DNA from 2 places in the Streptomyces sp. M-16 genome. Region 2 is predicted to be linked to the other one. Evidence: riboswitches for the same ligand, from Rfam matches in the RefSeq annotation. Region 2 holds a riboswitch; the other holds the start of a gene.

Region 1 (11,415 bases), on a different contig from region 2:
GGCCCGCCCGCAGACCCGGGAGGCGCCGTGCGTGGCGACGTACAGGGCCCCGCGCGGCTCGGCGAGCGGTACGCCCATCTCCACGACCACCGTGTCCGGCCGGGCCGCGACCAGGGCGTCCAGCACCTCGGTCATCCAGGGGTGGCGGTGCGCGTCGCGCACCACGGCGACGACCGTACGGGACCCCGCCGCGGCCAGTACGTCCCCGGCGGCGCTGCCCTCGGGGTAGACGCCCGACCCGGTGCCCGGGACCAGCTCGGCCAGCTCCGCGGCCACCCCCCACGGGGTCTCGTCGCCGACCGCGATGTTCGCGACGGGAGCGAGCGTGGCCACGTAGGGGGCGGACACGGTGGCCGGGGTGCCCGAGACGACCACCGCGCGGCGGGCCGCCGTCAGGCCGATGCCGGACGCGCGGCTCCCCTCCGGTCGCGCGTCCGGCCGGGCCCGGCGGGTCCATTCGGCGAGGGCGCGCACCCGGGCGGCCGCGTCGGCCAGCCGCTCCTCCGCCAGCGTGCCCTCGCGTACGGCGGCCACGAGGGCGTCCCGCAGGCTCAGGACGGTCGCCTCGTCGGCCAGTCCCCCGCCGACGCAGATCGCGTCGGCGCCGGCGGCGATGGCCAGGACCGAGCCGCGCTCGATGCCGTACGTCCCGGCGATGGCGTTCATCTCCATGCCGTCGGTGACGATGAGGCCCTCGTAGCCGAGCTCCTTGCGCAGCAGACCGGTCAGGATCTGCGGGCTGAGCGTGGCCGGACGGGTCGGGTCGAGGGCGGGCACCAGGATGTGCGCGCTCATCACGGCCTTGGTGCCGGCCTCGATGGCCGCCTTGAACGGGACCAGCTCGCGGACCTGCAGGGTGTCCAGGTCCACGTCGATGCGGGGCATGGCGTGGTGGGAGTCGACGTTGGTGTCGCCATGGCCCGGGAAGTGCTTGGTGCAGGCGGCGACCCCGGCGTCCTGGAGGCCCTCGACGTAGGCGGCGGTGTGCCGGGCCACCAGAGCGGTGCCGTCGCCGAAGGAGCGGACCCCGATGACCGGGTTGTCGGGGTTGGAGTTGACGTCCGCGGACGGCGCCCAGTTGAGGTTGACCCCGCACTCGGCGAGGCGCCGGCCCAGTTCCCGGGCCACCTCGCGGGTCAGGGCGGTGTCGTCGACGGCGCCGAGCGCGAGGTTGCCGGGGAAGGACGAGCCGCCCCGGACCTCCAGGCGGGTGACGTCCCCGCCCTCCTCGTCGATGGCGACGAGGACGTCGTCCCGTTCGGCGCGCAGTTGCGCGGTCAGGGCCGCGAGCTGCTCCGCGGAGGCGATGTTGCGGCCGAAGAGACCCACGGCGGTGAGGCCTTCGCCGACCCGGCGCAGCACCCAGGCGGGGGCGGTGGTGCCCTCGAAGCCGGGCTGGAGGACGGCGAGGGCGTCGCGGGTGAGGGTGTCCGCCCGGTGCGCAAGGACAGTCATGGGCCGTTATCCCTTCACGGCGCCGGCGGTCATGCCGCCGACGGCCTTGCGCTGGAGGAAGATGAAGATGAGCAGGACCGGGACGGCGAACAGCGAGGACGCGGCCATGGTGGCGCCCCAGTCGTTGCCGAAGGCGGTTTTGAACTGGGTCAGCCACAGCGGCAGGGTCTGCGCGGTCTTGTCCTTGTTCAGGATCAGGACCATGGCGAACTCGTTCCAGGCGGTGATGAAGCCGAAGAGCGAGGTGGACATCAGACCGGGCGCCAGCAGCGGGAAGATCACCTTGCGGAAGGCCTGGCCGCGGGTGCAGCCGTCGATCTGGGCGGCTTCCTCCAGGCTCACCGGGACGGCGGCGATGAAGCCGCGCAGGGTCCAGATGGTGAAGGGGAGGACCATCACGAAGTAGATCGCGGTGAGCATCGGGAGGCTGTTCAGCATCTCGGCGTCACGGAGGATCATGTACATCGCGATGACCATGACCTCCCAGGGGGCCATCTGCGCCATCATCACGGCCAGGACCATGCCCTTGCGGCCGCGGAACTTCATGCGGGCGATCGCGAAGCTCGCGGCGAGGGCGACGAGCAGGGCCAGCAGGACCGCGCTGACGGTGACGACGAGACTGTTCGTCACGTACGTCCAGAAGTTGTCGACCCCGGTGGCCTTCTCGAAGTTCTCCGTCGTCGGGGTGAAGACGAACACCGGGTCCTTGGTGAGGATCTCGCTCGACGGCTTCAGTGCCGAGGAGAACATCCAGTAGACCGGGAAGAGGAAGAGCAGGGCCAACAGCAGGGCGCCGAGGTTCTTGGCGACGGTCGCGGGGCGCAGCGGGCCGCGGGTGCGCAGCCGCTGGGCGGGCCGTGCGGACGGGGTGGTCTGGGCCGGCTTCGGGGCGGTGGTGGTGCTCACTGCTCCTCCTCCTGCTTCAGGATCAGGCGGAAGTAGAAGGACATGATGACGATCAGGATCAGGATCGTCAGGACGGAGATCGCGGCGGCGAGACCGTAGTGGGACTGGCTCTGGCCCTCGACGAAGGCGAAGACCGGGAGGATCTCGGACGCGCGGTCGGGGCCGCCCTTGTTCATCGCGTAGACCTGGGTGAAGGCCTTGAAGACCCAGATCACCTCAAGGAAGGTGGTGATCAGGAAGAAGGGCTTGAGCTGCGGGAAGACGACCTTCCAGAAGGTCTGCCGGCCGTTGGCGCCGTCCATGCGGGCGGCCTCGTACAGTTCGGCGCCGACGGTGGTCAGCGCGGCGTACATGTTGAGGGCGACGAAGGGGATGGAGCCCCAGACCACGAGGACGGTGACGATCGTCAGGGTGGACAGGCCGGTCTCGAACCAGTTGTGCTGCTCGTAGCCGGAGAAGCCGGCGGTGCGCATCACCCAGTTCATCACGCCGAACTGCTCGTCGAACAGCCAGTAGAAGACCTGGACGGAGGCGACGATCGGCATGGCCCAGGCCATCACCAGGGCCATCGACAGGACCAGGCGCATCTTCTTGCCGAGCTTGTTCAGCAGGAGGCCCATGAGGCTGCCGATCGCCATGATCAGGACGACGTTGGCGAGGGTGAAGCCGAAGCTGCGCAGGACGACGGTCCAGAAGTTCGAGTCGCCGAGCAGCTGGGTGTAGTTGTCGAAGCCCGCGGAGGGGTACTTGCGCTGGATGAACTCGATCTTGTTGATGTCCTGGAAGGACAGGATCACGTTCTTGATCAGCGGGTACACGAGCAGGACCGCGAGGCTGAGCACCGCCGGTGCGATCAGCAGGTACGGCAGCCACCCCGTGGGGAGCTGCTTTCTGCCCCCGCGAGGAGACGGTTGGCTGGGGCCGGCCGGGGCGGCGGTTGCCTTCGGCGGCAGGCCGGCGGACTTCAGTGGTGCGTCCTGTGGAGCGCTGGTCGCCGCTCCCTGGGAGTGCACGGTCATGTCGGGGCTTCCTCGCGGTTGACTGTGGAGTCAAATGCGCGACCGGGGGCGCGGCAGGCGCTGCGGGGCGCCTGCCGCACCCCCCGGTGCGATCACACTGCTGGGTGCTGCGGGTGCTGTGGGGTGGGACTACTTGTTGATGCGGTTCGCGATTTCCTTGTCCGCGTCCGCGCCCGCCTTGGCGGCGTCCTCACCCTTCAGGACCTTGGTCATGAACTCCTTGATGGGGTTCGGCTCGGTCTCGACGTTCGCCCAGCCGGCCGTGACCGGGGTGATCTTGCCGGAGAGGGCGGCCTTGGCCATGGACTCCGCGAAGGAGCCGGGGGCGGCGGCGAAGTTCGCGGCGGCCTGGTTCGGGAGCAGGGCGCCCTCGGTGGCGGCGGCGTACTTGGTCATCTGCTCCTTGCCGGCGGCGAGGGCGAGCCACTCCTTGGCGAGCTCCTTGTTCTTGGAGCGTTCGGCCACGGCGAGGTTCGAGCCGCCGAGGAAGACGGAGCCCGGCTTGTCGGCGGTCTTGCCCGGGATCGGGAAGTAGCCGAAGTCGCCTTCCTTGCCGGCGTCCTTCAGGGCCTTCAGCGCGCCCTGGGCCTCCCAGCCGAGACCGATCCAGGACGAGACGCCGCCCTTGGGGACGATGTCGGTGGACTGCTGCGGGGTGGCCTCGTCCTTGTCCTTGGGGGCGGTGGAGTAGGACTGGAGCTTCTTGTAGAAGTCCATCGCGGAGGCGGCCTGCGGGGTGCTCAGCTGGCCCTTCCACTTGCCGCCGTCCTTGACGGCGAGGTCGCCGCCCTCGTCCCAGACGAAGCCGGCGAGGATGTACCAGCTCTGGCCGGGCAGGTAGATCGGCTGCGCGGCCGGGTCGGAGGCCTTCAGCTTCTCCAGACCGGCGACCCACTCGTCACGGGTCTTGGGGGCGGTGATGCCGGCCTTCTCGTAGGCCTTCTTGTCGTAGATGACGACGCGGTTGGCGGCGTACCAGGGAGCGGCGTAGAGCTTGCCGTCGACCTCGGCGGAGGACAGCATGCCCTTCGACCAGGCGTCGGCGCCGAGCTTGGACTTGTCGCCGGACAGGTCGGCGAGGCCGCCGGTGACCGCGTAGCCGACGGTCTGGGTGTTGCCGAGCTCAAGGACGTCCGGCGGGGTGTTCTCGGAGAGGGCGGTGGTGACCTTCTCCTGGATGCCGGTCCACTTCTGCTCTTCGACCTTCACCGTCACACCGGGGTGCTTGGCCGAGAACTGCTTGTTGACCTCTTCGAGCCAGGCCTTCGGTGCGGAGCCGTCCATCACCCAGACGGTGATCTCCTTGGCGCCACCCGACGAGTCGGCCTTCGGCTTGTCGTCGCCGCTGTTGCCGCACGCCGCGACACCGACCATCATGCCCACGACACCGACCGCCGCAATGAGCTTGCGCTTCACGCCACCCTCCTCAGGGATGCTGCCTGCAACTTCCCTCGCCCGCCGCGGTGACGTACGTACCAAGTACTGCCCGTGGGGCCGGGATCCGATCCATATTGGTTTAGACCAGCAACCGGAGCTTGGCCTAGACCTTTAGGGGTGTCAAGGGTCTAATGAGCGGGTGATCGGTCCGTTACCGGACCGACACCTGGGGGAGGGAGGAGGCCTGTCCTCGCTCCCGTGTCACCATGTGACCGCACATATCGGAGGAGCCGGTGACGGCAGTGAAACTGGAGTCGGGAAGGCGGGCGGCGATGGCCACCGAAGGGGCGACCACGGAGCCGGAAGGCGGGGCAGCCACTCGCACGGCGCGTGTGCCCAAGTACTACCGACTCAAGCGGCACTTGCTCGACATGACCGAGACCCTGCCGCCCGGCACCCCCGTGCCGCCGGAGCGCACGCTCGCGGCCGAGTTCGACACCTCCCGGACCACCGTCCGCCAGGCCCTGCAGGAGCTCGTGGTCGAGGGGCGGCTGGAGCGCATCCAGGGCAAGGGCACCTTCGTGGCGAAGCCCAAGGTCTCGCAGCCGCTCCAACTCTCCTCGTACACGGAGGACATGCGGGCACAGGGGCTGGAGCCGACCTCCCAGCTCCTGGACATCGGCTACGTGACCGCGGACGACACCCTCGCCGGACTCCTCAAGATCGCCACCGGCGGCCGGGTCCTGCGCATCGAGCGGCTGCGCCTGGCGAGCGGCGAGCCGATGGCCATCGAGACCACGCACCTTTCGGCCAAGCGTTTTCCCGCGCTGCGCCGTTCGCTGGCCAAGTACACCTCCCTCTACACCGCGCTCGCCGAGGTGTACGACGTACGGCTCGCGGAGGCCGAGGAGACCATCGAGACCTCGCTGGCCACCCCGCGCGAGGCCGGACTGCTCGGCACCGACGTCGGCCTGCCGATGCTGATGCTCTCCCGCCATTCGCTGGACGCCGACGGCGAACCGGTCGAATGGGTGCGATCGGTGTACCGCGGCGACCGTTACAAGTTCGTGGCCCGCCTTCAGCGACCCGCCGTGTAAAAGGAGGTTGACTCCTGTTCGGCCTCCGGTGGAACCTCGTACCGCTATACGGACGGGGACTTACGTCCACCGGTCGGGTCCCCGTAGATTCCCTGCGCTCGGCAGATGATCAACGAGGGGACGAGGATCATGGCGGAACCGGAAGCAACACAGACGGATCGGGCTCCGAATCCGAGGGGCGCGGCGAGCCCCGGCGACGGGCCGGGCTCGCCTTCTCCGACGGGAAGGCTCTCCCCCCGGTCCGTGGCGACATGGCTGGGCGTGGCCCTCGTGGGGGCCGTCGGCTGGGGGGTGCTGGCGCTCTCCCGGGGTGAGGAGATCTCTGCCGCCTGGCTGCTCGCCGCCGCACTGGGCTCGTACGCCATCGCCTACCGCTTCTACGCGCGGTTCCTCGCGAACCGCGTGCTGAAGGTGGACAAGACCCGGGCCACTCCGGCCGAACGCCTCGACAACGGTGTCGACTTCCACCCGACCGACCGGCGCGTGCTCTTCGGCCACCACTTCGCCGCCGTCGCCGGCGCGGGCCCGCTGGTCGGCCCGGTCCTCGCCGCGCAGATGGGCTACCTGCCCGGCACGATCTGGATCGTCGCGGGCGTCATCTTCGCCGGCGGCGTGCAGGACATGGTGACGCTGTTCTTCTCCACGCGGCGCGACGGCCGCTCGCTCGGCCAGATGGCCCGGGACGAGATCGGCCCGGTCGGCGGAGCCGCCGCCCTCCTCGCCGTGTTCGCCATCATGATCATCCTGCTGGCCGTGCTCGCGCTCGTCATCGTCAACGCCCTGGCGCATTCGCCGTGGGGCGTCTTCTCCATCGGAATGACCATCCCGATCGCCCTCTTCATGGGCGTCTACCTGCGCGTCCTGCGGCCGGGCCGGGTCACCGAGGTCTCCGTCATCGGCGTGGCGCTGCTGCTCCTCGCCATCGTGGCGGGCGGCTGGGTCGCCGAGTCCTCCTGGGCGGAGTTCTTCACCCTGGAGAAGGAGACCCTGGTCATCTGGATGATCGCCTACGGCTTCATCGCCTCGGTGCTGCCCGTGTGGCTGCTGCTCGCACCCCGCGACTACCTGTCCACCTTCATGAAGGTGGGCACGATCGCGCTGATGGCGGTCGGCGTGGTCGTCGCGGTGCCGACGCTGAAGATGCCCGCGGTCACCGACTTCGCCACGCGCGGCGACGGCCCGGTCTTCGCCGGCTCGATGTTCCCCTTCGTCTTCATCACCATCGCCTGCGGGGCGCTGTCCGGCTTCCACTCGCTGGTCGCCTCCGGCACCACCCCGAAGATGATCCAGAAGGAGACCCAGGTCCGGGTCATCGGTTACGGCGCGATGCTCACCGAGTCCTTCGTCGCGATCATGGCCGTGATCGCCGCGTGCATCATCGAGCCCGGCCTGTTCTTCGCGGTCAACTCCCCCGCCGGGGTCATCGGCACCACCGTCCAGACCGCCTCCGAGGCCGTCACCCACTTCGGCTTCGCCATCACCCCGGACGCTCTCGCGCAGGCCGCGAAGGACGTGGAGGAGGCGAGCCTGCTGTCCCGTACGGGTGGTGCGCCGACCTTCGCACTCGGGATGTCGGAGATCTTCTCCTCCGTCATCGGCGGATCCGGCATGAAGGCGTTCTGGTACCACTTCGCCATCATGTTCGAGGCCCTCTTCATCCTGACCACGGTCGACGCGGGAACCCGCGTCGGGCGGTTCATGCTCCAGGACACCCTCGGCAACGTGCACAAGTCCTTCAAGGACGTCAGCTGGAAGCCGGGCGTCTGGCTGGCCAGCGCGATCGTGGTCGGCGGCTGGGGCTACTTCCTGTGGGTCGGCGTGAAGGACCCGCTGGGCGGCATCAACCAGCTCTTCCCGCTGTTCGGGATCGCGAACCAGCTGCTGGCCGCGGTGGCCCTGGCCGTCTGCACCACGCTGCTGGTGAAGTCGGGGCGGCTCAAGTGGGCCTGGGTCACCGGTGTTCCGCTCGCCTGGGACGTGGCCGTCACCCTCACCGCGAGCTACCAGAAGATCTTCTCCGACGACGTGAAGGTCGGCTTCTTCGCCCAGCGCGACAAGTACCAGACCGGCATCGACGCGGGGAAGGTGCTGCCGCCCGCCAAGAGCATGGACGACATGCACACCGTGGTCACCAACGCCACGGTCGACGGCGTCCTGTCGGTGCTGTTCGCCGTCCTGATCCTGATCGTGCTGGCGGACGCGGCCCGGACCTGCCTCAAGGCCGTCGCCGACCCGGACTCCGTGCGGCTCTCCGAGGTGCCGTGGACCGAGTCGAAGATCGTCGCCCCGGCCGGCCTGCTGGCCTCCGCCGAGGAGAAGGCCGAGCTCGCGGCGGCCGGCCTCGACGGGGGCGGCGGCCGGGTCAAGGAGCCCGTGGCATGAGCGGGGTCCGCGCGGCGCTGGCCAAGGCGCGGTTCTACGTCCGGGAGTTCTCCGGCGAGGCCGCGTACGACCGCTACGTCGCCCACGCCCGCTCCCACGACCCGGACGCCGAGGTCATGACCCGGCGCGCCTTCGAGCGGGCCCGTACGGACGCCCGCGAGGCGGACCCCCGCGAGGGCTTCCGCTGCTGCTGAACCCGTGCCGCGCGCACGAAGGGCCCCGCCGGTCCGGCGGGGCCCTTCGGCGCACTCAGCGCACCCAGTCCTTGAGGGCTTCGGTCGGGAAGGTGAAGCCGACGGGATCGGGCAGTTCCACGTCCTTGCCGAAGGGGACGGTGCGCACCGTCTCGTACAGCTGGCCGTCGGGGTCGCTGTGGACCTGCACCCGGCGGTTGTCCCGGTCGACGAGGAGGTACACGGGGATGCCCGTCGCCGCGTACGCGCGCGGCTTGTCCCTGCGGTCGCCCTCGTCGGTGCCGGAGTCGTACGACGTGACCTCGACGACCATCAGGACGGGAGCCGGGTCGGCCCACTCCCCCTGCCCCTCGAATGCGCCGTCCGGGGCGAGGGACGCGTCCGGGCGGGCCCGGCCCGAACGGTACTGCTCGACCTTCAGGCCGCGTTCCACATGGAGCCAGACCTCCGGCCGGTGCTGCATGCAGATGCGGGACAGCCACACGACGATCCGGTCGTGGTCCCCGTCAGGCACCGCCTTGACCCCCAGCTTTCCGTCGATGAACTCCAGTCGCAGCAGCTCCACCTCTTTGGCGGCTATGCGCGCGAGGGTCTCGAACTCCTCGGTCAGCATCTGGGGACGGTCAGCCATGACGGTCATGCCTCGCTCGCCTTCCTCGACGGTGCTGGTTCCGACGATAGCGCCGGGCACCGTCACGCATGGCGCACACTCGACGGCATGGACATCGAGATCAGGACGGCGCGGGCCGCCGAGTACGACCGGCTGGGCGAGATCACCGGGCAGGCCTACACCGGGGACGGGCTGCTCGATGCGAACGGGGCCGACCACTACCTGAACGTCCTGCGGGACGTCGCCGGCCGGGCCGGGGACGGGGAGGTGATCGTCGCCGCGCGGGACCACGAGGTCCTCGGAGGAGTGACGTTCGCCGCACCGGGGAGCCCCCTCGCCGACGTAGCGGGCCCCGGCGAGGCCGAGTTCCGGATGCTGGCCGTGGCCGCCGAGGCGCGCGGGGCGGGGGTCGGGGAGGCCCTGGTGCGGGCCTGCGTCGACCGGGCGCGGGCCCTGGACGGGGTGTCGGCGCTGGTGCTGTCCACCCAGCCCGCCATGGTCGGCGCCCAGCGGATCTACGCCCGCCTGGGATTCGTACGCACTCCGGAGCGGGACTGGGCGCCGATCCCCGCGCTGACCCTGCTCACGTACCGGCTGGAGCTGTAACACCACGCTCAGCAAGGGGCCGACACAACATGTGGGGGGTCACGCATCGGGCCGCCCCCACATGTATGCTCATCCTCGCTGTCGCCGCAGGGGAATCCGGTGTGAATCCGGAACTGTCCCGCAACGGTATGACGTGCACCCATTGGTGCATTCCGCAAGTCCGAGGACCTGCCGGCAGCGCGCCCGGATCGACCGAACCGGGTAGAGACACGTCCGGGCCTCGCGGTTGGGCCGGTGGACGCCATGCGGCACGTCGCGCCTTTCCGTGCGCCCGCATGCGCCCGCCCGCGCCCCCGCCGATGACCGGGCCGAGCGAGGGAGAGCTCCCGCCGTGACCATCGCGCCTTCCGCACCGCGCGCCGAGTCCACTTCTGGCGACACCACCGAAGGCCCGGGGGCCGCGCTGCTGCGTACTCTCACCGAGCTGACCGTCGACCTCCCCGACACCGACCCGGGCCGGGTCGCCGCCGCCGCCCTGCGCGGCCGCAGCGCCGTCGCGGACGAGGCCGAGCTGCGGGGGCTGGCCACCGAGGCCGCCGCGGGCCTGATCTCCGAGGACCCGGCGTACTCCCGCCTCGCCGCCCGCCTGCTGACGCTGGCCGTGGCCGAGGAGGCCGCGGGCCAGGGTTCGGCGTCCTTCGCCGAGTCCGTCGCCGTCGGCCACCGCGAGGGCCTGATCGCGGACCGCACCGCCGAGTTCGTCGCCCTCCACGCGGCCCGCCTGAACTCCCTGGTCGAGCACGCGCTCGCCGAGGGCGCGGACGACCGCTTCGGCTTCTTCGGCCTGCGCACCCTGCACAGCCGCTACCTGCTGCGCCACCCGATCACCCGTCAGGTGATCGAGACCCCGCAGTACTTCATGCTGCGCGTGGCCTGCGGCCTCGCCGAGAACGACACCGTCCAGGCCGTCGAGGAAGTCGCCTCCCTCTACCGGCTGATGAGCCGCCTGGACTACCTGCCGTCCTCCCCCACGCTCTTCAACTCCGGCACCCGCCACCCGCAGATGTCCTCCTGCTACCTGCTGGACTCCCCGCTGGACGAGCTGGACTCGATCTACGACCGCTACCACCAGGTCGCCCGCCTCTCCAAGCACGCCGGCGGCATCGGCCTCTCGTACTCGCGCATCCGGGCCCGCGGCTCCCTGATCCGCGGCACCAACGGCCACTCCAACGGCATCGTGCCGTTCCTGAAGACCCTCGACGCCTCCGTCGCCGCCGTGAACCAGGGCGGCCGCCGCAAGGGCGCCGCCGCCGTCTACCTGGAGACCTGGCACGCGGACATCGAGGAGTTCCTGGAGCTCCGCGACAACACCGGTGAGGACCAGCGCCGCACCCACAACCTGAACCTGGCCCACTGGGTGCCGGACGAGTTCATGCGCCGCGTGAACGCCGACGCCGACTGGTCGCTGTTCTCCCCGGCCGACGTCCCCGAACTGGTGGACCTGTGGGGCGACGAGTTCGACGCCGCCTACCACAAGGCCGAGGCCTCGGGCCTGGCCCGCAAGACCATGCCCGCCCGCGACCTGTACGGCCGGATGATGCGCACCCTCGCGCAGACCGGCCAGGGCTGGATGACCTTCAAGGACGCCTCCAACCGCACGGCGAACCAGACCGCCGAGCCGGGCACCGTCGTCCACTCCTCCAACCTCTGCACCGAGATCATCGAGGTCACCAACGACGGCGAGACCGCCGTCTGCAACCTCGGCTCGGTCAACATGGGCGCCTTCGTCGTGGACGGCGAGATCGACTGGGAGCGCCTGGACGAGACCG
Region 2 (11,415 bases):
GGGCGCGCCCGTCAGGGACGGAAGCCGGCCAGGGCCTCCGGGGTGCGGGGGCCCGGAGCGTCCCCGGACAGGAGGCCGCGGGCGCGCAGGAAGGCCGTCACCGCGGGGGACCAGGCCTGGCGCAGTCCCGCCGAGGCCAGCAGCTCCGGATCGGACAGCAGCTCGGTCGCCGGGCCGGTCCGGATGCCCGACGGGGTCAGCACCGCCGCGTCGTCCGCCCAGCGGACCGCCAGGTCCACGTCGTGCGTGGCCATGACCACCGTGGTGCCGTCCGACCGCAGCCCCGCCAGCACGTCCAGGAGCCGCTCCTGACCGTCCGGGTCCAGCCCGGCCGTCGGCTCGTCCAGGATCAGCACCCGCGGCGCCATGGCCACCGCCCCCGCGATCGCCGCGCGCTTGCGCTGCCCGTACGAGAGCAGGTGGGTGGGGCGGTCCCGCAGCGCGGTGATGTCCAGGGCGGCCAGGGCGGCGTCGACCCGCGCGCGGACCTCCGGCTCCGCCAGCCCCAGGTTCATCGGACCGAAGGACACGTCCTGTTCCACGGAGGCCGCGAACAGCTGGTCGTCCGGGTCCTGGACCACCAGCTGCACCGAGGTCCGCAGGCGGGTCAGCCCCGCCCGGTCGTACGCCACCCGCGCGCCGTCCAGGCGCAGCTCGCCGGTACCGGGCCGCAGGCCCCCGCTCAGCAGCCGCATCAGCGTGGTCTTTCCGCTGCCGTTGCGGCCGAGCAGGACCAGCGCGCGGCCCTGCTCGATCCCGAAGTCCACGCCGGACAGCACGGCCGGGCCGTCCTCGTAGGCATGGCCCGCCCCGGCCAGCTCCACCACCACGGTCACAGGTACAGCTCCTTCAGTACGAGGGTCCCCGCGACCAGGCCGGCCAGCAGGGCGGCGGTGGCCGCGAGGAACCGCCAGGACAGCGCCGCCCGCGGGACGAGCACCCGCAGCGCGCCGTCGTAGCCGCGTCCGGCCAGCCCCTCCTGGAGCCGGCCCGCGCGGTCGAAGGCCCGGACGAAGGAGGTGGCCGCGAGCCCGGCCAGGGAACGCCACACCGCCGCCCGGCCCGTCTGCCCGAGCCGGGCCGCCTGCGCCCGGCGGACCTGTGCCATCGAATCCAGCAGCAGGAAGCCGATCCGGTACATCACGAGGGCCACGTCCACCACGGGGGCGGGCACCCCCGCCCGCACCAGGCGCGGCAGCACGTCCGAGACCGGGGTGGTGAAGGCGAACAGGAGCACGCCGAGCGAGGCCGCCGAGGTGCGCAGCAGCAGCTCCCCGGCGTGCCGGGGCCCGTCCGGCGCCAGGGAGACGAGACCGGCGGGCCCGCCCAGCGACACCAGCAGCGGCAACGCCCCGGTCACGCAGAAGCCGAGCGGCACCCGGAAGGCCCGCCACAGCCGGCGCCCCGCCACGCCGGCCGGGCCGAGCAGCACGGCCAGGGTCGCCGCGGTGACCAGCGGCCCGCCGGGCCAGGGTGGCAGGCACACGGCGGTGACGGTCAGGCCGAGTCCCAGCAGGGCCTTCTCCAGGGGGTGGCGGCGGCGCCAGCGGCTGGAGTGCGCCGCCACGTCGATCGGCAGCACCGCCTACGACTCCGCGGCGGTCGTGGCGGCGGACCCGGTGGCGGGCCCGGCGGCGGACCCGGCCGGGTCCGCGGAGGCCGCGGCCGCCTGGGCGAGGCCCTGCCGGCGACCCTTGCGCACGCCGAAGTAGTACGCCAGCACGCCCGCGCCGAGCGCCGCCTGGAGGGCGAACAGCGCCGACTCGATCTCCCCGGACGGGGGTTCGTACAGCGGCGAGAACCAGGGCTCGTAGTCGGGCTTCAGCTCGGTGATGGCCGACTCCGCCTGTGCGTCGGCGCCCGTGAACGGTTCCTCCTCGCCGTCGCCGAGCCCCAGGGCGAGCGGGAGCACGGCCAGCGCGGCCACCAGGAACAGCAGCAGGGTGTTGATCTTCGCGTTGCGGGTCATCGGGCCGTCGCCTCCTGCTGCGCGCCGGCCGTGCCGGTCAGCTTCGCGACCCCGAGCCGGACCAGGTCCGACCTGCTGGACTGCATCAGCAGGCGCATCACGAGCACCGTCAGCAGCCCCTCGCTCACCGCGAGCGGGATCTGCGTCAGGGCGAAGATCCCCGCGAACTTCTCCAGCGCGCCCGGGAAGCCGCTGCCCGGGTCCGGGAAGGCCAGCGCCAGCTGGACGGAGGTCACGCAGTAGGTGACGAGGTCGGCGAAGAAGGCGCCCAGGAAGACGGTCACCATCAGCGGCGCGCCGGACTTCCGCAGCAGCCGGTAGACGGCGTAGCCGGCCCAGGGCCCGGCGATGGCCATCGAGAAGACGTTGGCGCCGAGGGTGGTGAGCCCGCCGTGCGCCAGCAGCAGGGCCTGGAACAGCAGGGTGATCGTGCCGAGCACCGCCATCACGGGCGGCCGGAAGAGGATGGCGCCGAGCCCGGTACCGGTCGGGTGGGAGCAGCTGCCCGTCACCGAGGGGATCTTGAGCGCGGACAGGACGAAGGTGAACGCCCCCGAGGCCCCGAGCAGCAGGGTGCTCTCCGGATGGGCCTTCACCTCGCGGGTGAGGGCGCGGACTCCGTGGACGACGAACGGGGCGGACGCGGCGCCCCAGGCGACCGCGTGCAAGGGGGGCAGGAACCCCTCGGCTATATGCATGAGTAGAGAGACCTCTCCAGCACCTCGTGGATGGACGACGCGCCCCGGCCGGTCTCCTGGCTCACGGGTACTGATGCCCTGACTCCGCCTTCCCGGGGCCGTGCGGTCTCCCGCGCGGGCCCAGTGGCTTCCCGCAGGAGTGGAGCCGGACTTCCCGATCACAGTGGCGAGGGCCGCACCGGTTTTCCACCGGTTTCCCGAACACCAAGGCCAGCTGACCCTAGTCGCCAGGACGGACCGGTAACAACCCGCCCCAATTCGGCCGTTCGGGTGGCCGGATCCAGCGTGGGCGTCACCCGGCGCGGCCCGGACGGACGCGGCCCGCTGGCGGCCCCCGCCGACGGGCGCAAGGGTGGGGCGCATGGCTTCCGACACCCAGGGCTTCGACTACTCGGACCTCTCCGCCGTCTACGTCAACTGCACCCTCAAGCGCTCGCCCGAGACCAGCAACACCGAGGGGCTGATCGCGAAGAGCCGTGCCGTGATGGAGGCGGCCGGCGCCCGGACCTCACTGGTGCGGGCCGTCGACCACGACATCGCGACCGGAGTCTGGCCGGACATGACCGAGCACGGCTGGGAGAGCGACCAGTGGCCCGTGCTCTACAGCCAGATCATGGACGCGGACATCCTGGTGCTGTGCGGGCCCATCTGGCTCGGCGACAACAGCTCGGTCATGAAGCAGGTCATCGAGCGGCTCTACGCCTGCTCCTCCCTGCTCAACGACCGTGGCCAGTACGCCTACTACGGGCGGGTCGGCGGAGCGCTGATCACCGGCAACGAGGACGGCGTCAAACACTGCGCCATGAACATCCTCTACAGCCTCCAGCACCTGGGCTACGCCATCCCGCCCCAGGCCGACGCGGGCTGGATCGGCGAGGCCGGCCCCGGACCCTCTTACCTGGACCCCGGATCCGGCGGACCCGACAACGACTTCACCAACCGCAACACGGCCTTCATGTCCTGGAACCTCATGCACCTGGCCGCCCTCCTCAAGCGCGCGGGCGGCATCCCCGCGCACGGCAACCAGCGCTCCCTGTGGGACGCGGGCTGCCGCTTCGACTTCCCGAACCCGGAACACCGCTAGCGGCGCGGTGTCCCGGGCCGGGCCGCCGGTTTCAGCAGGTGTTCGGGTGCGCGACGTCCACCACGTACCGCTCGGGCGAGTGGAGGACCGAGGTGGTGAAGGCGGGCTGGGTGTCGAAGGCGGCGCCGAAGGTCACGTACCCCTCGTAGTCGCCGGTCAGGGCCAGGCCCTTGAGCTTGCTGAGGTAGATCTTCTGGAGTTTGGGGCCCTGGTAGACGTTCTGCCCCGCGTCGTCGTGACCGGCGGCGGGGTGCAGGCGGATCTCCAGGAAGTACTTCCCGGCCAGCGGGACGGGCTTGCCGGACCCGTCGTAGACCAGCTGGGAGACGGGTGTGACGGTGACCGGGGGCGCGGAGCCCTGGAGGTCGATGACGATCCGGTCGTACGTGCAGTGACCGCCCCAGCGGGCGTTGACGACGAGCGGGGTCAGGGTGCGTACGGACGGAGCGGCGGACGCGGCGGCCGAGGCCGGTGCGGCGAGCGCGAGCCCGGCGGTGAGCAGGGCACCCGTGGCCAGGGCCAGGGCCACGGTCCGGCGGCGGAGCGGGCGGTTCAGGTGACGCATGACGTCCCCCGATTCTCGTGAGACGGGGACTGGCTGTCACCGGGTAAGACACCCCTGCGGTGCCCCGCGGTTCCCTCAGTGCGCGAGCAGGGCGCTCAGCTCCGCGTCCAGGTCGTAGTGGCGCCGTTCCTGCCCCCGCGGGACCAGCTCGGTGAGCCGTCGGCACAGCTCGCGCACGTCCTTGGCGCGGGCGGAGACCACACAGCTCTGCGCGCCGTTGCTGAAGGCGAGGAACACGCGCGGCTCGGTGCCCCGCCGCAGCGGCCACACCTGTATGTCGCCCTCGCCGGTGGCGCAGGTCTGCCCGTCGAGCAGCAGCTCGCGCGAGAACACCCAGCGGGCGAGGTGGGTCCCGGCGCCGCGGAAGTCGACGGCCAGCTCGTACGGCCGGTCCGTGCGGTAGACGAAGGCGCCGACCAGGGGGACGGACAGCGGCGCGGCTTCCAGCCGGAGCGGCAGGACGCGGTGTTCGGTGGTGGCCATGCAGGCTCTGCCTCTCTTCGCACGGGTGGCGTTCGCGGACCCCCTCCGGGCACGCTAGCCGACGCTCGCGGTGCTCCCCGGGGCCGAAGGTCCCGAGCCGGACGGGCCGCAGGGCCCGTTTCCGGGACCCCCCGAGGCCGCCGCCGAGGCCGGAGCGAAGGGTCGCACCGCTCAAAGTCCCCTGTATCCAGTGCGGTTGGGACCATTCCTGCCGTGTTCATGACTTCCTCTTCGCGCCGGCGGGGCCGATCGTAGCCGGGACGCGCGCGAGCCCGCCCTCCGGGGGAGAGCGGGCTCGACGGGCCTGCGGCGACGCGACGTCGTGGGACGAGCCGCGGGGATCCCGCGGGTGCGCGTGCACGGAGGGGCCCGGCGCCTTCGCGCCGGGCCCCTCCGTGCCGTTCCCGTCCGTCAGGAAGCCGCTCCGGTCAGCATTCGATGACGTTGACCGCGAGGCCGCCGCGCGCGGTCTCCTTGTACTTGACCTTCATGTCGGCGCCGGTCTCCTTCATGGTCTTGATGACCTTGTCGAGGGAGACCTTGTGGCTGCCGTCGCCGCGCATCGCCATCTTGGCGGCGGTGACCGCCTTCACGGCGGCCATGCCGTTGCGCTCGATGCAGGGGATCTGGACGAGGCCGCCGACCGGGTCGCAGGTCAGGCCCAGGTTGTGCTCCATGCCGATCTCGGCCGCGTTCTCGACCTGCTCCGGGGTGCCGCCCAGGACCTCGGCGAGGGCGCCGGCCGCCATCGAGCAGGCCGAGCCGACCTCGCCCTGGCAGCCGACCTCGGCGCCGGAGATGGAGGCGTTCTCCTTGAAGAGCATGCCGATCGCGCCCGCGGCGAGGAGGAAGCGGACCACGCCGTCCTCGTCGGCGCCGGGCACGAAGTTCATGTAGTAGTGCAGGACCGCCGGCAGGACGCCCGCGGCGCCGTTCGTGGGTGCGGTGACGACCCGGCCGCCCGCCGCGTTCTCCTCGTTGACCGCCATCGCGTAGATCGTCGTCCACTCGCTGCGGTGCATCATCGGGTCGCCCTCGGTCCGCAGCTGGCGCGCCGTGGAGGCGGCGCGGCGCTTGACGCGCAGCCCGCCGGGCAGGATGCCCTCGCGGGACATGCCGCGCGAGACGCAGGCCTGCATGACGCGCCAGATCTCCAGGAGGCCCTCGCGGATCTCCTCCTCGGTGCGCCAGGCCTTCTCGTTCTCCAGCATCAGGGAGGAGATCGACAGGCCCGTCTCGTTGGCGAGCCGCAGCATCTCGTCACCCGAGCGGAAGGGGTACTTCAGCACGGTGTCGTCGAGCTTGATCCGGTCCTCGCCGACCGCGTCCTCGTCCACGACGAAGCCGCCGCCGACCGAGTAGTACGTCTTCTCCAGCAGGGGCGCGCCGGACTCGTCGTAGGCGAAGAGGGTCATGCCGTTCGCGTGGTACGGCAGCGAGCGGCGGCGGTGCAGGATCAGCTGGTTCGGCTCGTCGAAGGCGATCTCGTGTCCGTCGCCTATCTCCGCGCCCAGCAGCCGCAGCCGGCCGCTCTGGCGGATGCGCTCCACCTCGGCGTCGGCGCTCTCGACGTCCACCGTGCGGGGGGAGTGCCCTTCCAGGCCGAGCAGGACCGCCTTGGGCGTGCCGTGGCCGTGGCCGGTCGCGCCGAGGGAGCCGAAGAGCTCCGCGCGCACGGACGCGGTCTGGGCGAGGACGCCGTCCTTCTTCAGCCGCGTCGCGAACATGCGCGCCGCGCGCATCGGGCCGACCGTGTGGGACGAGGACGGGCCGATACCGATGGAGAAGAGGTCGAAGACGGAGATGGCCACTGGCGGACTCCCTTGTCTGCTCGTGGGTGGGGAGGGGGGGCAGGAAAGGTGGATCTGGGGGGTGGATCAGAGGGGTGGATCCGCGGATTTTGTCCGGCAGTCGAGCGTATCGCGTGGAGATGAACGGTTCGGCTCCCGGACGGGTCCGTCAGACGTGAGACAGCTCGCGCTCCGGTGTCGTGGAGCCCCCGGCGGGGCCTTCGGCGCGGTCCTGCAGCGGGTCCGGGCCGATCAGGCCCGCCCGGTGGGCCCGGACGCCCGCCCGGACGGCCCAGAAGTACGTGACGAGCGCCATGGCGGCCACCAGGGCGATGTCGACGCCGCCGGGCAGGACGCCGCGGCCGCCGAAGTCGGTGGAGCCGAGGTGGGACAGGAGGGACAGGGCGCCCAGGAAGAAGACGATCCACCAGGCCGGGGCGAACTGGCGCAGGAGGTCCCGTTCGCCCTTGCGGGACAAGACCAGGGCGGCGATCGGGGCGGCCAGCAGGGTCAGGGCGGTGACGATGCCGGTGTTGGGCCACTGCGACCAGTAGAGGGCGCAGGCGGCGAAGACGAAGGTCAGCGGGCACAGGACCTTCGCGGCGGGGAGCCGGAAGGGGCGGGGCAGGCCGGGCCTGGTGCGGCGCAGGACGCCGACCGCGACCGGCCCGATCAGGTACGAGATCACCATCGCGGCCGAGATGACCGGGGCCAGGGTCTTCCAGCTGTGGCCGACGCTCAGCAGCAGGAGGACGGAGAAGCCCAGGTTCGTCCACATCGCCGGGCGGGCGGTGCCGTAGACCGGGTGGGTCTCCTTGAGCCGCTTGGGGAAGAAGCCCGTCTCGGAGAGGTTCTGCACCATGTACGCGGCGGAGGCCACGTTGGCGATGTTGGAGCCGGCGGGGGAGATGAAGGCGCCGAACTGGAGCATCACCACCACCCAGTGGATCATCAGCAGCTTGGCGAGCTCGGCGAAGGGGCTGTTGAAGTTCACGCCCGCCCAGCCGCCGGCCTGGGTCAGGTGCTCCGGCGGTACGGATCCCAGGAAGGCCGTCTGCAGGGCCAGGTAGATCACCAGGCCCAGGGAGAGCGCTCCGACCAGGGCGATCGGGATGGCCCGCCCGGGGTTCTCGGCGGCCCCGCCGAGGTTGACCACGGCCTGGAAGCCGTTGAAGGCGAAGACGACGCCCGAGGTGGTGACGGCGGTCAGGACGGCCGTCCAGCCGTTCGGGGCGAAGCCGCCGTGGGCGCCGAAGTTCTCGGTGTGGAAGCCCGAGGCGACCAGGGCGATCACGGCGAGGACCGGGATGGCGAACTTGACCAGGGTCAGCCCGGTGTTGATCTTCGCGAGGAGCTGGACCGACCAGTAGCAGGACAGCCACAGCAGCACGGTCAGCGCGAGCGCCACCGCCATGCCGAAGGCGGTCAGCTCGTGGGACCCGGCGTCCACCAGGTCCCCGGCCCAGCCGAAGCTCCACGAGGACATGTACTGCGTCGCGGCGATCGACTCGATGGGGATCAGCGAGGCGACCGCGATCCACACCGCCCAGCCGGTGATGAAGCCGAGCACCGGGCCGTGCGAGAGGGCGCCGTAGCGGGCCATGCCGCCCGGGATCGGGTAGGCCGCGCCCACCTCGGCGTAGGTCATGGCGATCATGCCGATGAACACCGCGCCGATGACCCAGGCGACGAGCGCCGCCGGGCCCGCGACCTGGGCGGCCGTGCCGGCGCCGAAGAGCCAGCCGGAGCCGAAGATCGAGCCGACGCCGATCATGATCAGCGAGAAGAGGCTGAGCCCCTTCCGGTTCGCCGCGCTCATGTCCATGGAGGGTGTCCGTCCTGAGGGGGATGCCTTTTTTGCGACCCTATGTGCCGTTTTTTAAAGGTTTCAGAGGCGATAGGTGGCATCCACCAGGGACTTTGGTCACGAAAGGGGCCCGACCCCGCGGAAACGCGGCCGGGCCCCACCGCGGCTGGTTAGAGCGACGGGTACAGCGGGAACTTCGCGGCGAGCGCGGAGACGCGCGCCTTGAGGTCCTCGGCGTCGTACGACGGCTTCAGCGCCTGCGCGATGATCTCGGCGACCTCGGTGAAGGCCTCGGCGTCGAAACCGCGGGTGGCCAGCGCCGGCGTGCCGATCCGCAGACCCGAGGTGACCATCGGAGGCCGCGGGTCGTTCGGGATCGCGTTGCGGTTGACCGTGATGCCGACCTCGTGGAGGCGGTCCTCGGCCTGCTGTCCGTCCAGCTCGGAGTTGCGCAGGTCGACCAGGACCAGGTGCACGTCGGTGCCGCCGGTGAGGACGTCCACGCCCACGGCCTTGACGTCGTCCTGGACCAGGCGGGCGGCGAGGATCTTCGCGCCCTCCAGGGTGCGCTCCTGGCGCTCCTTGAACTCGGGCGAGGCCGCGACCTTGAAGGAGACCGCCTTGGCCGCGATCACGTGCTCCAGCGGGCCGCCCTGCTGGCCCGGGAAGACCGCGGAGTTGATCTTCTTGGCCAGCTCCTGCGTCGACAGGATGACACCACCGCGCGGACCGCCGAGGGTCTTGTGCGTGGTGGTGGTGACCACGTGGGCGTGCGGCACCGGGTTCGGGTGCAGACCCGCGGCGACCAGGCCGGCGAAGTGCGCCATGTCGACCATCAGGTACGCGCCGACCTCGTCCGCGATGCGGCGGAAGGCGGCGAAGTCCAGCTGGCGCGGGTAGGCGGACCAGCCGGCGATGATCAGCTGCGGCTTGGACTCCTTGGCGAGGCGCTCGACCTCGGCCATGTCGACCTGGCCCGACTCGTCGACGTGGTACGGGACCACGTTGTAGAGCTTGCCGGAGAAGTTGATCTTCATGCCGTGGGTCAGGTGACCGCCGTGGGCCAGGTTCAGGCCCATGATCGTGTCGCCCGGCTTCAGCAGCGCGAACATCGCGGCGGCGTTGGCCTGCGCACCGGAGTGCGGCTGGACGTTCGCGGCCTCGGCGCCGAACAGCGCCTTGATGCGGTCGATCGCGATCTGCTCGACCACGTCGACGTGCTCGCAGCCGCCGTAGTAGCGGCGGCCGGGGTAGCCCTCGGCGTACTTGTTGGTCAGGACCGAGCCCTGGGCCTCCATGACGGCGACCGGAGCGAAGTTCTCCGACGCGATCATTTCCAGGGTCGACTGCTGGCGCGCGAGCTCCGCGTCGACGGCGGCGGCGACGTCCGGGTCGAGCTCGTGGAGGGGGGTGTTCAGAACGGACATCAGGATCCCCTGGGGTCTCAGTTGTCGGAGTGGGTGAGCGCGGCGTACTCGTCGGCGGAGAGCACGTCCTTCGGCTCCTCCGAGAGGCGCACCTTGAACAGCCAGCCACCCTCGAACGGGGCGGTGTTGACGAGCGCCGGGTCGTCCACGACGTCCTGGTTGGCCTCGACGACCTCACCGGAGACGGGGGAGTACAGGTCGCTGACCGACTTGGTCGACTCCAGCTCGCCACAGGTCTCGCCCTCGGTGACGGTGTCGCCGACCGCGGGGAGCTGGGCGTAGACGACGTCACCGAGCGCGTTGGCCGCGAACTCCGTGATGCCGACCGTCGCGACGCCGTCCACGGCGTCCGACAGCCACTCGTGCTCCTTGGTGTAACGCAGCTGCTGGGGGTTGCTCATGACCTGATTCTCCTGGATGCGGGGGAGTGGATGTGAACAGTGGTCTCGCGGACCGAGACGGGCGCCGGGGCGCCGGAACACCGCCGCACGGCCGGCCGTACGGCGGTGGTGACTACTTCTGCCGCTTGTAGAACGGCAGAGCCACGACCTCGTACGCCTCATGCGTACCGCGAATGTCCACGCCTACGCCGGAGGTGCCGGGCGCGGCGTGCGCCGCGTCGACGTAGGCCATCGCGATCGGCTTGCCCAGCGTCGGGGACGGGGCGCCGGAGGTGACCTCGCCGATGACCTGTCCGTCGGCGACGACCGGGAATCCGGCGCGCGGGACGCGGCGGCCCTCGGCGATCAGGCCGACCAGCTTGCGCGGCGGGTTGGTGGCGGCGCGCTCGGCGGCGGCTTCCAGCGCGGCGCGGCCGACGAAGTCCCCCTCCTTCTCGAACTTCACGACCCGGCCCAGCCCCGCGTCGAAGGGGGTGAGGGAGGTGGTCAGCTCGTGCCCGTACAGGGGCATGCCCGCCTCCAGGCGCAGCGTGTCGCGGCAGGACAGCCCGGCCGGCACCAGGCCGACGCCCTCGCCCGCCTTGGTCAGCGCCTGCCACAGCGCCACGGCGTGCTCCGGGGAGACGAACAGCTCGAAGCCGTCCTCGCCCGTGTAGCCCGTACGCGCGATCAGCGCGGGCACGCCCGCGACGGTGCCCGGCAGGCCCGCGTAGTACTTCAGGCCGTCCAGGTCGGCGTCGGTCAGCGACTTGAGGATGCCGGGGGACTCCGGACCCTGGACGGCGATCAGCGCGTAGGCGTCGCGGTCGTCGCGGACCTCGGCGTCGAAGCCGGCGGCACGCTCGGTGAGGGCGTCCAGGACGACCTGGGCGTTGGAGGCGTTGGCGACGACCATGAACTCGGTCTCGCCCAGGCGGTAGACGATCAGGTCGTCCAGGATCCCGCCGTCCTCCTGGCAGATGTGCGTGTAGCGGGCGCGGCCGACGCCGACGGTGGAGATGTTGCCCACCAGCGCGTAGTCCAGGACCTTGACGGCCTCGGGGCCGGTCAGGGTGATCTCGCCCATGTGGGACAGGTCGAACAGGCCGGCCTTGGTCCGCACGGCGTTGTGCTCGTCGCGCTCACTCGCATAGCGCAGCGGCATGTCCCAGCCCGCGAAGTCGGTCATGGTCGCACCGAGCGAGCGGTGCA

The links. Region 2 has a riboswitch for cobalamin ahead of AB4039_RS07500 (energy-coupling factor ABC transporter permease). Riboswitches for the same ligand answer to the same signal wherever they lie in the genome.
Region 1: it holds a riboswitch for cobalamin, as region 2 does, so the genes downstream of both, AB4039_RS28120 (ribonucleoside-diphosphate reductase subunit alpha) here and AB4039_RS07500 (energy-coupling factor ABC transporter permease) in region 2, are expected to answer to the same signal.

What each region holds. Positions count from the first base shown of each region.
Region 1 is NZ_JBFRER010000075.1:6,362-17,776, reverse strand. It holds gene AB4039_RS28165 (glycoside hydrolase family 3 protein) at 1-1,455, opposite strand, end outside; gene AB4039_RS28160 (carbohydrate ABC transporter permease) at 1,462-2,298, opposite strand; gene AB4039_RS28155 (carbohydrate ABC transporter permease) at 2,358-3,380, opposite strand; gene AB4039_RS28150 (extracellular solute-binding protein) at 3,510-4,796, opposite strand; gene AB4039_RS28145 (GntR family transcriptional regulator) at 5,090-5,854, shown strand; gene AB4039_RS28140 (carbon starvation CstA family protein) at 5,984-8,236, shown strand; gene AB4039_RS28135 (YbdD/YjiX family protein) at 8,233-8,430, shown strand; gene AB4039_RS28130 (Uma2 family endonuclease) at 8,486-9,070, opposite strand; gene AB4039_RS28125 (GNAT family N-acetyltransferase) at 9,149-9,646, shown strand; cobalamin riboswitch at 9,712-9,836, shown strand; gene AB4039_RS28120 (ribonucleoside-diphosphate reductase subunit alpha) at 9,978-11,415, shown strand, end outside.
Region 2 is NZ_JBFRER010000010.1:41,633-53,047, forward strand. It holds gene AB4039_RS07485 (ATP-binding cassette domain-containing protein) at 12-836, opposite strand; gene cbiQ (cobalt ECF transporter T component CbiQ) at 833-1,582, opposite strand; gene AB4039_RS07495 (energy-coupling factor ABC transporter substrate-binding protein) at 1,586-1,969, opposite strand; gene AB4039_RS07500 (energy-coupling factor ABC transporter permease) at 1,966-2,667, opposite strand; cobalamin riboswitch at 2,697-2,914, opposite strand; gene AB4039_RS07505 (flavodoxin family protein) at 3,029-3,751, shown strand; gene AB4039_RS07510 (AMIN-like domain-containing (lipo)protein) at 3,783-4,316, opposite strand; gene AB4039_RS07515 (SsgA family sporulation/cell division regulator) at 4,392-4,799, opposite strand; gene AB4039_RS07520 (L-serine ammonia-lyase) at 5,228-6,610, opposite strand; gene AB4039_RS07525 (APC family permease) at 6,759-8,414, opposite strand; gene glyA (serine hydroxymethyltransferase) at 8,567-9,823, opposite strand; gene gcvH (glycine cleavage system protein GcvH) at 9,841-10,224, opposite strand; gene gcvT (glycine cleavage system aminomethyltransferase GcvT) at 10,337-11,415, opposite strand, start outside.